DNA from 4 places in the Nonomuraea angiospora genome. Region 1 is predicted to be linked to each of the others. Evidence: riboswitches for the same ligand, from Rfam matches in the RefSeq annotation. Region 1 holds a riboswitch; each other region holds the start of a gene.
The links. Region 1 has a riboswitch for cyclic di-AMP ahead of H4W80_RS22555 (coiled-coil domain-containing protein). Riboswitches for the same ligand answer to the same signal wherever they lie in the genome.

Region 1 (3,043 bases):
AAGGCCGTGTGGGCGTTGTTCCGCACCGAGCCCTGATCGGTCCCGTTACTCTCCGGTCACCCCGTCGATGCGCTCGCGCAGCAGGTCCGCGTGACCGTTGTGCCGCGCGTACTCCTCGATCATGTGGATGAGGATCCAGCGATGGGTGCAGTCCTGCCCCCTGTGGTCGCCGACGGCGTCCAGCGGCTTGGCGTCCGAGATGGCGCGGGCGCGCTCGACCTCCTCTTCCCACGTGGCGAAGGCCTCCTTGACGGAGGCGGTGTCCACTTCCTTGAAGTCGGCGTCGTTGTCGCGGTCCTTGTCCCAGAGCTTGGGCAGGTCCTCGCCGTTGAGCACGCGGCGGAACCAGGAGCGTTCGACGTGCGCCATGTGCCGGACCAGGCCGAGCAGGGACAGGGTCGAGGGTGCGGCGGAGCGCAGGCGCAGCTGGTCGTCCGACAGGCCCGCGCACTTGACGGCGAGGGTGCCGCGGTGCCATTCGAGCCAGTTGTTCAGCGTGGTCCGCTCGTCGCCCGTGCGAGGGGGCGGGATCCGGGTGTCAGTCATGAGGTCCGACCTTACCCAGCTCAGTACATCGAGATGTGAACGTGGTCGTAGTGGTTCTCGGTGACGCTGCCGCGGTCCGACATGGCCCGCCAGCCCGAGCCCGTGTTGATGCGCTGCTTCCAGATCACGTACTTGACGCCGAGCTTGCCCTTGTTCTTGAGCGCCCAGTCCGCGATGCGGTCGCCCAGGGCGTTGTTGATGGCCGCGGGCATCGTGCCGCCCGTGCTCATCATGAAGTCGCAGGCCCGCCCCAGGGGGTGCTCGCCGCTGGAGCCCGAGCGGAAGCACCCCACCGTGTACGGCAGCTTGAAGTTCTTGGCCAGCTCCGCCTTCATCAGCCGCGTGCGGGCCGTGATGTTGTCCGAGCCCGAGGGCAGCTCGGGCGCCCAGCTCCCGTCGGACTTGCGGCCCGGGCCGAGCGGCACGAGGTCCTGGAGCTTCTTCTTGATGTCGTCGATGACGTCCTCGGCCTCGGCGCGCTGTGCGGTCACCTCCTTGGCGTCCACGCCGATCTGGGTGGCCAGCGCGGCGGCCTCGTCGGAGGCCCTCTTCTTGTCGTCGCGGGCCCTGGCCACCCCCTGGACCATGGCCTGCTGCTCGGCCGTGAGCTGCTCGAGCAGGGCGGCGGCGCCGCCGTTCTGGGCCATCAGGATGGAGGGCAGCGACGGGTCGTGGCTCTGGTAGCGCATCCTGGCGAGGTCGCCGACCCGCCGCTCGGCGGTGTCCAGCGTCTTCTCCGCGACCGCCAGCCGCTCCTTGGCCGCTTTGGCGGCCTCCTGCGCCCTGGCCAGCTCGACGCGCTTGAGGTTGTACTTCTCGATGAGCTTGTCGATCTTGCTGTTGAGCTGCTTGAGCTGGGCGCGGAGCTCGGCCTCCGACGGCTTGGGAGCCGCCGAGGCCGCGGTCGCCGGCAGGAGCGCGACGGCGGCGGCGGTGACGAGGCCGATGGCAAGAGTCGCGGGGGACGGAGCCGCCACGTGCATGTTCCTCTCCCTCTGCCGGCCGGGTTAGCTGACGGGTTCGGGCTGGGAGCTGCGTGCCCTACCACCGAAGTGGATTCACCCCAGGTGCGGGTGGGTCCCCGGCTCCCGGGCGACTCGCCCGGGATTAGGCGTGCGTCAGCTGTTACGGCTGACACAAAAGGGATATTAGTGGTAGATCACGAGTCACGCGACCCCCATTAGAAATCTAATAGTGATCTACTTGTGATCGAATCATCCGGGCGGCCTCCTCCGGCAGCACGTCGTTCACGAAGGCCCCCATCGCGGACTCCGACCCGGCGAGATACTTGAGCTTGCCCGGCGCCCGCCTGATGCTGAACAGCTCCAGGTGCAGGTAGCCGAGCTCGCGGTCCTGCCGCACGGGCGCCTGGTGCCAGGCCGAGATGTACGGCATCACCACGCCGAACAGGTCGTCGAAGGCCCGCAGCACCGAGGTGTAGAGAGGCGCGAACGCCGAGCGCTCCTCCTCCGTCAGCGCGGCCAGATCGGGCACCTGCCGGTGCGGGTAGATGTGCACCTCGTACGGCCACCGCGCCGCGGCCGGCACGAACGCCGTCCACAGCTCGTTGGCGGCCACCACGCGCGTCCCGGCGGCCCGCTCGGCGGCCAGCACGTCGGCGAACAGGTTGCCCTTCGAGTAACGCCTGGCGGCGGCGAGCTGGAGCCTGGTCCTGGGCGTGACGTACGGGTAGGCGTAGATCTGGCCGTGCGGGTGGGCCAGCGTGATGCCGATCTCCTCGCCCCGGTTCTCGAAGCAGAACACCTGCTCCACGCCCTCGATCCCGGACAGCTCGGCCGTCCGGTCGGCCCACGCCTCCATGACCAGCTCCACCTGGCCGTCGGAGAGCCTGGAGAACGACGACGAATGCTCAGAGGTGAAGCAGACCACCTCGCACCGCCCCACTCCCGGCCGGACCTCACTCAGGCCCCCCACATCTGTATAAGTCCCGAAATTTGTGGAGAAGGAGGGGAATCGGTTCTCGAACACCACCACGTCGTAGTCGTACGCCGGGATCTCCGACGAGCGCGTGTCCGACGACGGGCACAGCGGGCACTCGCTCGCCGAGCCGGTCGGCTGGAACGTGCGCGTCTGCCGGTGCCCCGCCACCGCGATCCACTCCTCGGTCAGCGGGTCGTAACGCAGCTCGGAGGCCACCGGCCGGGGGTCGAGCACCCGCCGGTCGATCGCGCCGCGATCGGCGTCGTCCCGCCGATCGAAGTAGATCAGCTCACGGCCGTCGGCCAGGTGGGTGATGGTGCGCTTCACGAGCCCTCCGCGATGATCAGTTCTCCGGCCCGTTCGGCCAGCTCCATGCGTGCGTCCTCAGGCAGCCCCGCGTCGCTGATGACCACGTCGGCCTCGGTCAGCTCGGCGATGGTGCTGATGCCGACCGTGTTCCACTTCGTGTGGTCGGCGGGGATGACCAGCCGGCCGGCGGCCGTCACCAGCTCCCTGTCGGTCTCCGACTCCAGCAGGTTGGGGGTGGTGAACCCGG
Region 2 (3,043 bases), 620 kb from region 1:
GGCGGCGGTGAGCTTGCTGATCTCGGCCACGACGGCCGGCCAGAGCGGGCGCGGCAGGTCGTGGCCCATGCCCGGGTAGGTCACCAGGCGGGCGCCAGGGACGGCCGCGGCCGTCGCCTGGCCGCCCGCGACCGGGACGAGCTGGTCCGCCTCCCCGTGCAGCACCAGCGTGGGCACCCGCACCCCGGCGAGCCCCTCCGTGCGGTCGCCCGAGGCCATGATGGCGGCGAGCTGCCGGGCCGTCCCGCCGGGGTCGAAGCAGCGGTCGAACGCGAGCCCGGCCAGCAGGGTGATCCGCTCGCGGTCCAGCTCGTATCCGGGCGAGCCGATGACCGACCAGGTGCGCACCGCCTGGGCCATGACCGCTTCGCGCTCGGCGGGGGGCGCGGCCATGAGGATGGCGAGCGCGGCCTCGGTGGGCGGGGCCGCCGAGGGACTGGGAGTGGACATGATCGAGGTCAGGGTCAGCACCCGGTCCGGGTGGCGGATGGCCAGCGCCTGGGCGATCATGCCGCCCATCGACGCCCCGACCACGTGGGCGGCCGGCCAGCCCAGCGCGTCCATGAGTCCCGCCGAGTCGTCGGCCAGATCGTCCAGCAGATACGGCGAGGGCGCCCCCATCGCGGGAACGCCCTGGTCGTGGAAGTGGGTGGACAGGCCGGCGTCGCGGTTGTCGAACCGTACGACGTGGTGTCCCTGGTCCGCCAGCAGCTCGCAGAGCCCTTCATCCCAGTGGATGAGCTGCGCGCCGAGCCCCATGATGAGGAGCAGGGGGCGCCCCTCGTGCGAGCCGAAGCTCTCGTAGGCGATTTCGATGCCGTTCGCGGCTACGCGGGTGGTCACGTGGACCAGAATGACATTCTGGTCCACGTCCGTAAAGTTCAGACCTTGAGGAGATTGCGGACGCGGTCGCCGGCAAGCGCCACGCCGCCGCCCACCGCGGCCACGGCGCTGGCCACGACGGCGCCCGTGCCGGAGCTCCACTCCCCGGTCTCGCGCGCCGGAGGCAGCGCGAGACCGGCGGCCGCCGGGGGCTCGGCCGGGTTGTCGTCGTGCTCGGCGTAGGCGCCGGTCGAGAACGGGACGGGGTAGTTCTTCTTGCCGGGACCGTCGCCCCACTTGGTGATGACGTAGTCGACCTTGATGTGCCCCTGGCCGCCGACGCCGTCGACGCCGAGCGTGTCCATGTTGAACGTGCCGCCGGTCAGCTCCGCGAACGTCTTGCCGTCCAGGTCGAGCATGACGCCGTTGTTGGAGGGCACGCCCGGGCCGCGGTCGCCGACGAAGAAGGGCAGCTTCTTGCCGTCGTGGATCACGTAGCCCTCGGTCATGAGCGGCCAGCTCGGGCTGGCGGCCAGACCTTTCTGCATGGGCTTGCCGCTGGCGGGCAGACCGGTGTCCCCGGCGCGGCCGGAGGCGTCGTCCCAGAAGTACGAAGCGGTGGTCGAGCCCTTGAGCAGGACCTTCTCGTCCGTGTTGGAGTCGGCGTGGGCCGCGGTGCCGGCGATGGTGAGGGCGCCGACGGTGGAGGCGGTGAGCAGAGCCAGGGTACGCAAACCAGAACGTGCAGACATGAAAAGTACAGTCCTTCGCGAGGGGGCAGGGAGATTGCGCTCGCTGAAAAAGGGCGTAGCAGGGGAAAGCACCTGACAGGGGGAGAGCTACGCGGAGCGCGAAACGAGCCTGGAGAAGGGACCGCTCAGAGGGCGGCCGTCATCACGCTGTATGGGTGTTCTACGTGATCATTCAAGTTCTGCATGTGTCCTCTCCATCTCGCCTACCGGGTTAGCTGACGGGTTCGGGCGGTGGAGTTGCCCTACCGACACAAGGTCGGATTCACCCCAGGGAGGTGGGTCCCCGGCTCCCGAGTGATCGGGATTAGGCGCCAGCCGGCTGGTCCCCTTGTGTGGTCCACGCCACCGGCTGGTAAGTGGGCATCACTCTAACCACGTATTCCGGACAAACACAAACAGTTCGTCATGAATCGGTGTAAAGATCTACCTGCCCCCGGCATAGAGAAAGGGGGCACGGCATTGCCGTACCCCCTGGAAATTACCGGCCTCAGCCGCCGCTCTTGCGCCTGAACGATCTTTTACTCGCAGCCGGACCGTGCGTCCCGTGGATCTTCGATGGGTCGCCGCCCTTGCCACCCGCGCCCGAGCCCGCGTGCTGGCCGCGCTTGCGTTCCAGCGCCTCGCGGAACTTGCGCTTCATCTCGTCCTCGGGAGTCTCGCTGACTTCCGGCTCCGGTGTTTCCGCCATGAGGACCTCCATGGTGTTGGGGACTATCACAGCTTCGCATGGCGCCGCTTATGACGCGAAACTGGCCTCGACCCTGCGCTGCGGCGTGGCGAAGGCGTCACCCTCAGGAGCCACCGAGCCCGCCCGCCCAGGTAAAGGGGAACCACTCCGATCCTGGTGTTGTGTTGGAGCGGCCCAGGAAATAGACCCGGCATGTCCGCCACGACCGCCACGTCCGCAGCCGCGTCATGAGCCTCCTCGGCCGCGACCTGGCGGTGGACCTCGGAGGGTCCCGCACGCGGATCTACGTCAGGGGCAAGGGCATCGTGCTCGACGAACCCTCCGCGGTGACGATCGACGGCCGTACCGGCAAGATCATCGCGTACGGCGCGGACGCGACCGGCGAGGAGACGTGCTGGCCCGTCAGCGGCGGCCTGCCGGCCGACGGCGACCTCACCCGGCGGATGGTCAAGCACTTCCTGAGCAAGGTGCACCGGCGCCCGCTCGCCAGGCCGCGCCTGGTCATGGCGCTGCCCGACGGCTCCACGCCGATCGAGCGGGCCACGCTGCGCGACGTGGCGTACGAGGCGGAGGCCAGGCAGATCCGCCTGATCCCGCACTCGCTCGCGGCGGCGCTCGGCGCGGGCCTGCCGGTCCGCGAGTACGTGGGCGGCATGGTGATCGACATCGGGCGCGACTCCGCCAGGATCGCCGTGCTCTCCGGTGGGGAGGCCGTGGCCACGACGGCGGTCCCGAGCGGCGGCCGGGCCGTGGACCGGGCCATCGCCCGCCTGGTCGAACA
Region 3 (3,043 bases), 2.5 Mb from region 1:
AGTCAGGCTGGGACTGCTGCTGCTGCCCGTAGCCCTGCTGGCCGTAGCCGGGCTGGGACTGGGCCTGCTGGCCATAGCCGGGCTGGGACTGCTGCTGGCCGTACTGCTGGCCGTAGTCCTGCTGGCCCGACTGGGGTTGCTGGCCGTACTGCTGCTGGCCGTATTGGGGTTGCTGACCGTACTGCTGTTGCTGTCCGTACTGGGGTTGCTGGCCATAGCCCTGCTGACCGTACGGGGGCTGCTGCCCATAGGCGTCGTCCGCCCGGTAGCCGATCACAGTCGCGTCCGGGTCGGGCTCGCCGGGGTGGCGGCCCTGGTTCTGCTGCCCGTAGTAGGGAGGCGCAGAGTTGTCGCCGGATTCGTCCTGTGGATACGGCGGCTGTCCGGTGCTCACCGTGTCACCTCGCTTCGAGTGCGCATGTGGCACGTGTCAGGACACATGCCTGTGCTGCCCAACGTATCGACATAGGTATCAACAATCACCTTTCCATCTGGTCAAGGTCCACGTCACCCGATGTCAGGTGGAGCAGCATGCGGGTGTTTCCCAGCGTGTTCGGCTTGACGTGTTCAAGATCCAAAAACTCCGCCACACCCTCGTCGTACGAGGCCAGGAGTTCGGCGTAGACCTCGGGTGAGACCGGCGTGCCCTGAATCGGGCGGAACCCGAGCCGCGCGAAGAAGTCGACCTCAAAAGTAAGACAGAATACACGTCGCAGACCCAAATCCTTAGCCTGCTGGATCAGCGCGGAGACGATCCGGTGGCCGACGCCCATCCCCCGGCACTCGGGATCCACCGCCACCGTGCGGACCTCGGCGAGGTCCTCCCAGAGCACGTGGAGCGCGCCGCAGCCGACGACCTGCCCGCCTCGCTCGGCCACCCAGAACTCCTGTACGTCCTCGTACAGCGTCACCGTGGCCTTCTCCAGAAGCCGCGGCCCCGCCCCGGCATAGGTGTCCACCAGGCGTCTGACCATGCGCACGTCGGGCGTGCGGGCACGCCGGACCACCACCGCGGTCTCGGGCGCTGTCAGCTCGGCCACCTGCTCCATGGTTCTCCAGGGTACAGATCTCATTACGGCTCAGCCCTAACTCCCATGTCTCGGCCCATCTTGTTACATCTCGTGGTCAGATCGGCACCGGACCTCACGGCCGGCTCGCTCCCGCCGAAAGCGCGGACAAATGGGGCATAGGGCCTCTTCTGCACGGGTGCCCACGAGATCACCTTGTGACCCTTCGGTTGTGAAACCTCTACAGACTTGGCAGTTCTGGTTGAGCACGAACCCGGAGTGCATTAGTGTCCAGCGACAATGTTCCCCGCGTGTCGCGCGGGAGACACGCCCAATTCTCGCAAGAGAAGCCGGGGAACCGCCGGTGGCGACCTCCGACGCCGCCACGGGGTGAATCCGAGTCTTTCGGTAGGGCTGCTCCGGCCCGAACCCGTCAGCTAACCCGGTAGGCGTCGACGAGAGGAGCTGGTTGGTGAAGCCCACGCTCAGCGGTGGGGGGAAGTCGGCGGGCAAGCATGCCCGCCCTCCGGAACGGGCTCGGCGGGCGCGCCGCGTCGGTGTGGTGAGTCTCACAGTCGCCGCGCTGCTCTTCGCCATCCCCGTCGGTTCGGCGTCCGCGGATCCCGAGCCCACCCTGAAAGAGCTCGCCGACCAGGCCACGAAGCTGCACACCGACATCGAGACGCTGACCGAGCAGTACAACGGCCAGCGGGAGAAGCTCAAGTCCGCCAAGAAGGCCGCCGAGGTCGCGCAGAAGACGCTGACGACCAGCGAGTCCGATCTGGCCGCCAAGCGCGCGAGGGCCGTCGCGCTGGCCCAGAACGCCTACATCACCGGCGGCATGAAGACCCTCGCCTTCGCCACCTCCGACGACCCCGAGGGCTTCCTCAACCGCGCCGCGACCTCGTACGCGCTGCAGGCCGAGCAGAGCGAGGAGATCAACCAGCTCACCAGGGCGATGGACACGGCCACCCGCGCCAAGGAGAGCGCCACGGCCCGCATCGACGAGGTCCAGAAGCTCGTCACCGACCTCGACACCAAGCGCGACAGGATCACCAAGCTGGTGGCGAAGGTCGAGAGCAGCCTGTTCAGGCGGGCCCTGGGCGAGGCCGGACGGCCCGGCACGCGGGCCGTGCGCGTCAACCTGCCCATCCCGGGCTCGGGCAAGGCCGCGGAGGCCGCGCGGTGGGCGCTCACGCAGCAGCTCAAGCCGTACGTCTGGGGCGCCGAGGGTCCCAGCTCGTACGACTGCTCCGGGCTCGTCATGGCGGCGTTCCAGCGCGTGGGCATCTCGCTGCCGCACTACACCGGCGACCAGTGGACGGCCGGCCGGCACATCTCGCGCGAGGAGCTCCGGCCGGGCGACCTGGTGTTCTTCTACAGCGACCTGCACCACGTGGGCATCTACATCGGCGGCGGCATGATGGTGCACGCCCCGCAGACGGGTGACGTCGTACGGATCGCGTCGATCGCGAGGCGGCCTTTCGCCGGCGCGGTCCGCATCGCCGACTGAGCCCGCACCCCGGCGGTCCGCCGCGGCTAGATCAGCTGGCGGCGGGCTGCCCAGGCCACGGCCTCGATCGCCGTGGCCACGCCGATGCGGTCGCAGATTCCCCGTAATCTTCGGCGTACCGTGCGCCCGCTGATATCCAGCCGCCGCCCAACCCGATCGACCGTGACTCCCTTGGCCAACTCCGCCAGCAGCGCCAAATCAGCATGGCTGAGCTCAACGCCTTCAGTGAGCACATCCATCGGGAGCCCTCCCCCCAACAGCAGAAACTTGGACCTCACAGACGGGCCAAAGCCGCTCCTCGCAGACGGTAAACGCATCCTGGAAAGGTCGTCAAGCATGACAATCGCCGCACTTGACGAGCGCTATTGACATGATCCGCTATATATGACGCACTCGCGATATGTCAGAACGTAGTGTGATCACATTGGGGCTTCCGGAATAGCCCTGACCAGCGCTCCCCTTTTCGATCAGCGCGGTATGGATATTCCCCATGATCGATACATCTATGGCGTGATCTTTCCGC
Region 4 (3,043 bases), 980 kb from region 1:
CTTCCTCAAGGGAGGGTGAGATGCGGGGAGACCTGGGTAATCCGCGCCTGCTGCGCGTGCTGAACGAGCGCCGCCTGCTCGACCATCTTCAGGAGCACGGCCCCGCCGGACGTACCGACCTGGCCAAGATCACCGGCCTGTCGAAGCCCACGGTGTCCGCGGCCCTGGCCGGGCTGGAGGAGGACGGGCTCGTTCACGTCGTCGGCGAGGTCTCCGGCCGCCCGGGGCCGGTCACGTCCCTGTACGACGTCAACGCCGCCGCCAGCCACGTCGCCGGCGTCGACATCGGGCGGGACTGGATCAGGGTCGCCATCGCCGACCTGCGCGGGACCCTCGTCGGCCGCAGGGACGGGCGCAACACCGCCCTCACCTCCGCCGAGCTGGCCGTCCTGGTCGGAGAGTTGTGCCGGCTCGCCGCCGACGAGGCGGTCGTCGACTGGGACGCCGTCGCCTGCGCCGTCGTCGGCTCGCCCGGCGTGTACGACCCGGAGCTCGGCCGCCTTGAGTTCGCCCCCAACCTGCCCGGCCCCGACCTGGCCGAGCGCCTGCGCGCCGCGATGGGGGCCGACCTCGTCATCGAGAACGACATCAACCTGGCCACCGTCGGCGAGCACGTGCACGGGGCGGGACGCGGCAAGTCCAACTTCGCGCTGGTGTCCATCGGCACCGGCGTCGGGATGGGCATCGTGATCAACGGCGAGCTGTACGTGGGCGCCCGGGGAGCGGCGGGGGAGGTCTCGTACGTGCCCGCGGCCGAGGACCCGGCGCCATCGGCCGGTGACGCCCTGGCCCACGGCGCCACGGAGGCGGTGACCGCCGCCCCCGGGGTGGTCCGCAGGGCCCGCGCCGCCGGGCTGCGCCTGGAGACGGCCAAGAAGATCTTCGACGCGGCGGCCGAGGGCGACGCCGTCGCCCGCTCGGTGGTGGAGTCCGAGGGCCGCCGCATCGGCGAGCTGCTGGTGGCGGTGGCGGCCGTGCTGGATCCGGAGGTGATCGTGCTCGGCGGCGGCGTGGGCCGCAACCTGGACCTCCTGGGGGAGGCCATCGAGGCCCGCATCGCCGAGTTGGGCCCGCTGCGGCCGTCGGTGGTGGCCAGCACGCTGGGCGACAGCGGCGTCCTGCTGGGCGCGGTGGCTCACGCCAGGACCCGCGCCTGGGACCTCATCTTCGACGCCCGCCTCCCCTGACCGTCGCGCGGGGAGGCGGACGCCGGAGGGTCCCTACAGGGTGGCGGTGAGGGTGGTGGGCGTGCTGAGGCGCTGTTCCTTGAGCTTGGACCAGAGTCGTACGCCCTTGGGGTCGGGGCGGACGCCACCCACGAAGGAGTCTCTGCGCCAGGAGCTCAGGCGCTCTTCCTTGACCACGTCACCCGTGCGCGGAGCGTGGACCATGTAGCCGGGCCGGGAGATCATCCCGACGTGCCCGAGGCCGTGGAAGAAGACGAGATCGCCGGGTTTGAGGTCCTTCCAGGCGATCTTCTTGTCGAACGCGGCGTACTGGTCGGCCGCGACGCGGGGGAGTTCGATCCCGGCGTGCTCGTACGCCCTGAGCATGAGCCCGGAGCAGTCGTATCCGCTCGGGCTGGCGCCGCCCCACACGTACGGGGTGCCGCGCTTGCTCATGGCGAACTTGAGGGCGATCTTCCAGGCGGGCTTCGGGGCCTGTTTCGCCTGGATCTTCTTGATCTGGGCGCCGGTCAGAGTGGTGAGGTCGTCGATCTTGGTGGAGGCATGGGCTGGGGAGGCCAGGAGGAGCCCGGCGGCGCCCGCCGCCAGGACAATGGCGATTCGAGACAGGGGTCTGTCCTTCCATACGGCCGGCCGGGTTAGCTGACGGGCTCGGGCCTGGAAGTAGCCCTACGACATGGGATGCCGATTCGCCCCAGAGGGAAGTGGGTCCCCGACTCCACGCAGCGGCTGCGCGGATTAGGCTGGTCGGGACTTTAACGAAACGGTCAAAGAACCGCAATACGGACAAAGAGGGCGTCCGGAAAATGAGATGAAGTGTTCGTCAGTCGAGACGACGCGGTAAGGTACCGCCCATGGAGTCGCGTAACATCCGTCTGGCCGTCATCCCCGGCGATGGGATCGGCACCGAGGTCGTGGCCGAGGGGCTCAAGGTCCTGGAGGCAGTGGGCACGAAGATCGAGCCCACGCACTACGACCTGGGAGCCGCACGCTATCACCGTACCGGCGAGACGCTGCCCGACGCCGTGCTCGAAGAGCTGCGCGGCTACGACGCGATCCTGCTCGGCGCCGTGGGCGACCCCAGCGTGCCGCCGGGCATCCTCGAGCGCGATCTGCTGCTGCGGCTGCGCTTCGAGTTCGACCACTACGTCAACCTGCGCCCGGTCAAGCTGTTCCCCGGCGTGGCGACCCCGCTGGCCGACACGCCGCCGGAGAACATCGACATGATCGTCGTCCGCGAGGGCACCGAGGGCCTCTACGCGGGCACCGGTGGCGCCATGCGGCGCGGCACCCCGCACGAGATCGCCACCCAGGAGTCGCTCAACACCGCCTACGGTGTCGAGCGCGTGGTGCGCTACGCGTTCGAGAAGGCCGCCACGCGGCCGCGCAAGAAGCTGACGCTCGTCCACAAGACCAACGTCCTCACCTTCGCCGGTGACCTGTGGCAGCGCACGGTCAACCGCCTGGCGGCGGAATACCCCGACGTCACGACCGACTACTGCCACATCGACGCGGCCTCGATGTTCTTCGTGACGCAGCCGGAGCGGTTCGACGTGGTCGTCACCGACAACCTGTTCGGCGACATCATCACCGACCTGGGCGCCGCCATCGCGGGCGGCATCGGCCTGGCCGCCAGCGGCAACATCAACCCCGAGCGGTCCGCGCCGAGCATGTTCGAGCCGGTCCACGGCAGCGCCCCCGACATCGCCGGCCAGGGCAAGGCCGACCCGACCGCGACCATCCTGTCCGTCGCCATGCTCCTCGAGCACCTCGGCCTGCACGCCGAGGCGGCCAAGGTCGAGCAGGCGGTCGCCGATGACATCCTCGAGCGGCTGGCCGGCTGGGCGGGTCGCACC

Region 2: another riboswitch for cyclic di-AMP. It lies ahead of H4W80_RS64635 (hypothetical protein); the one in region 1 lies ahead of H4W80_RS22555 (coiled-coil domain-containing protein).
Region 3: another riboswitch for cyclic di-AMP. It lies ahead of H4W80_RS63905 (C40 family peptidase); the one in region 1 lies ahead of H4W80_RS22555 (coiled-coil domain-containing protein).
Region 4: another riboswitch for cyclic di-AMP. It lies ahead of H4W80_RS26890 (C40 family peptidase); the one in region 1 lies ahead of H4W80_RS22555 (coiled-coil domain-containing protein).

Annotation. Positions count from the first base shown of each region.
Region 1 is NZ_JADBEK010000001.1:4,999,046-5,002,088, forward strand. It holds gene H4W80_RS22545 (ATP-binding protein) at 1-36, shown strand, start outside; gene H4W80_RS22550 (DinB family protein) at 46-546, opposite strand; gene H4W80_RS22555 (coiled-coil domain-containing protein) at 567-1,529, opposite strand; cyclic di-AMP (ydaO/yuaA leader) riboswitch at 1,529-1,670, opposite strand; gene galT (galactose-1-phosphate uridylyltransferase) at 1,735-2,814, opposite strand; gene H4W80_RS22565 (DeoR/GlpR family DNA-binding transcription regulator) at 2,811-3,043, opposite strand, start outside.
Region 2 is NZ_JADBEK010000001.1:5,620,362-5,623,404, forward strand. It holds gene H4W80_RS25485 (alpha/beta fold hydrolase) at 1-843, opposite strand, end outside; gene H4W80_RS64635 (hypothetical protein) at 882-1,574, opposite strand; cyclic di-AMP (ydaO/yuaA leader) riboswitch at 1,760-1,895, opposite strand; gene H4W80_RS25495 (DUF5302 domain-containing protein) at 2,062-2,262, opposite strand; gene H4W80_RS25500 (rod shape-determining protein) at 2,490-3,043, shown strand, end outside.
Region 3 is NZ_JADBEK010000001.1:7,481,023-7,484,065, forward strand. It holds gene H4W80_RS63900 (RDD family protein) at 1-394, opposite strand, end outside; gene H4W80_RS33995 (amino-acid N-acetyltransferase) at 480-1,049, opposite strand; cyclic di-AMP (ydaO/yuaA leader) riboswitch at 1,326-1,474, shown strand; gene H4W80_RS63905 (C40 family peptidase) at 1,570-2,520, shown strand; gene H4W80_RS34005 (LuxR C-terminal-related transcriptional regulator) at 2,547-2,759, opposite strand.
Region 4 is NZ_JADBEK010000001.1:5,981,891-5,984,933, reverse strand. It holds gene H4W80_RS26895 (ROK family transcriptional regulator) at 21-1,187, shown strand; gene H4W80_RS26890 (C40 family peptidase) at 1,221-1,622, opposite strand; cyclic di-AMP (ydaO/yuaA leader) riboswitch at 1,800-1,942, opposite strand; gene H4W80_RS26885 (3-isopropylmalate dehydrogenase) at 2,042-3,043, shown strand, end outside.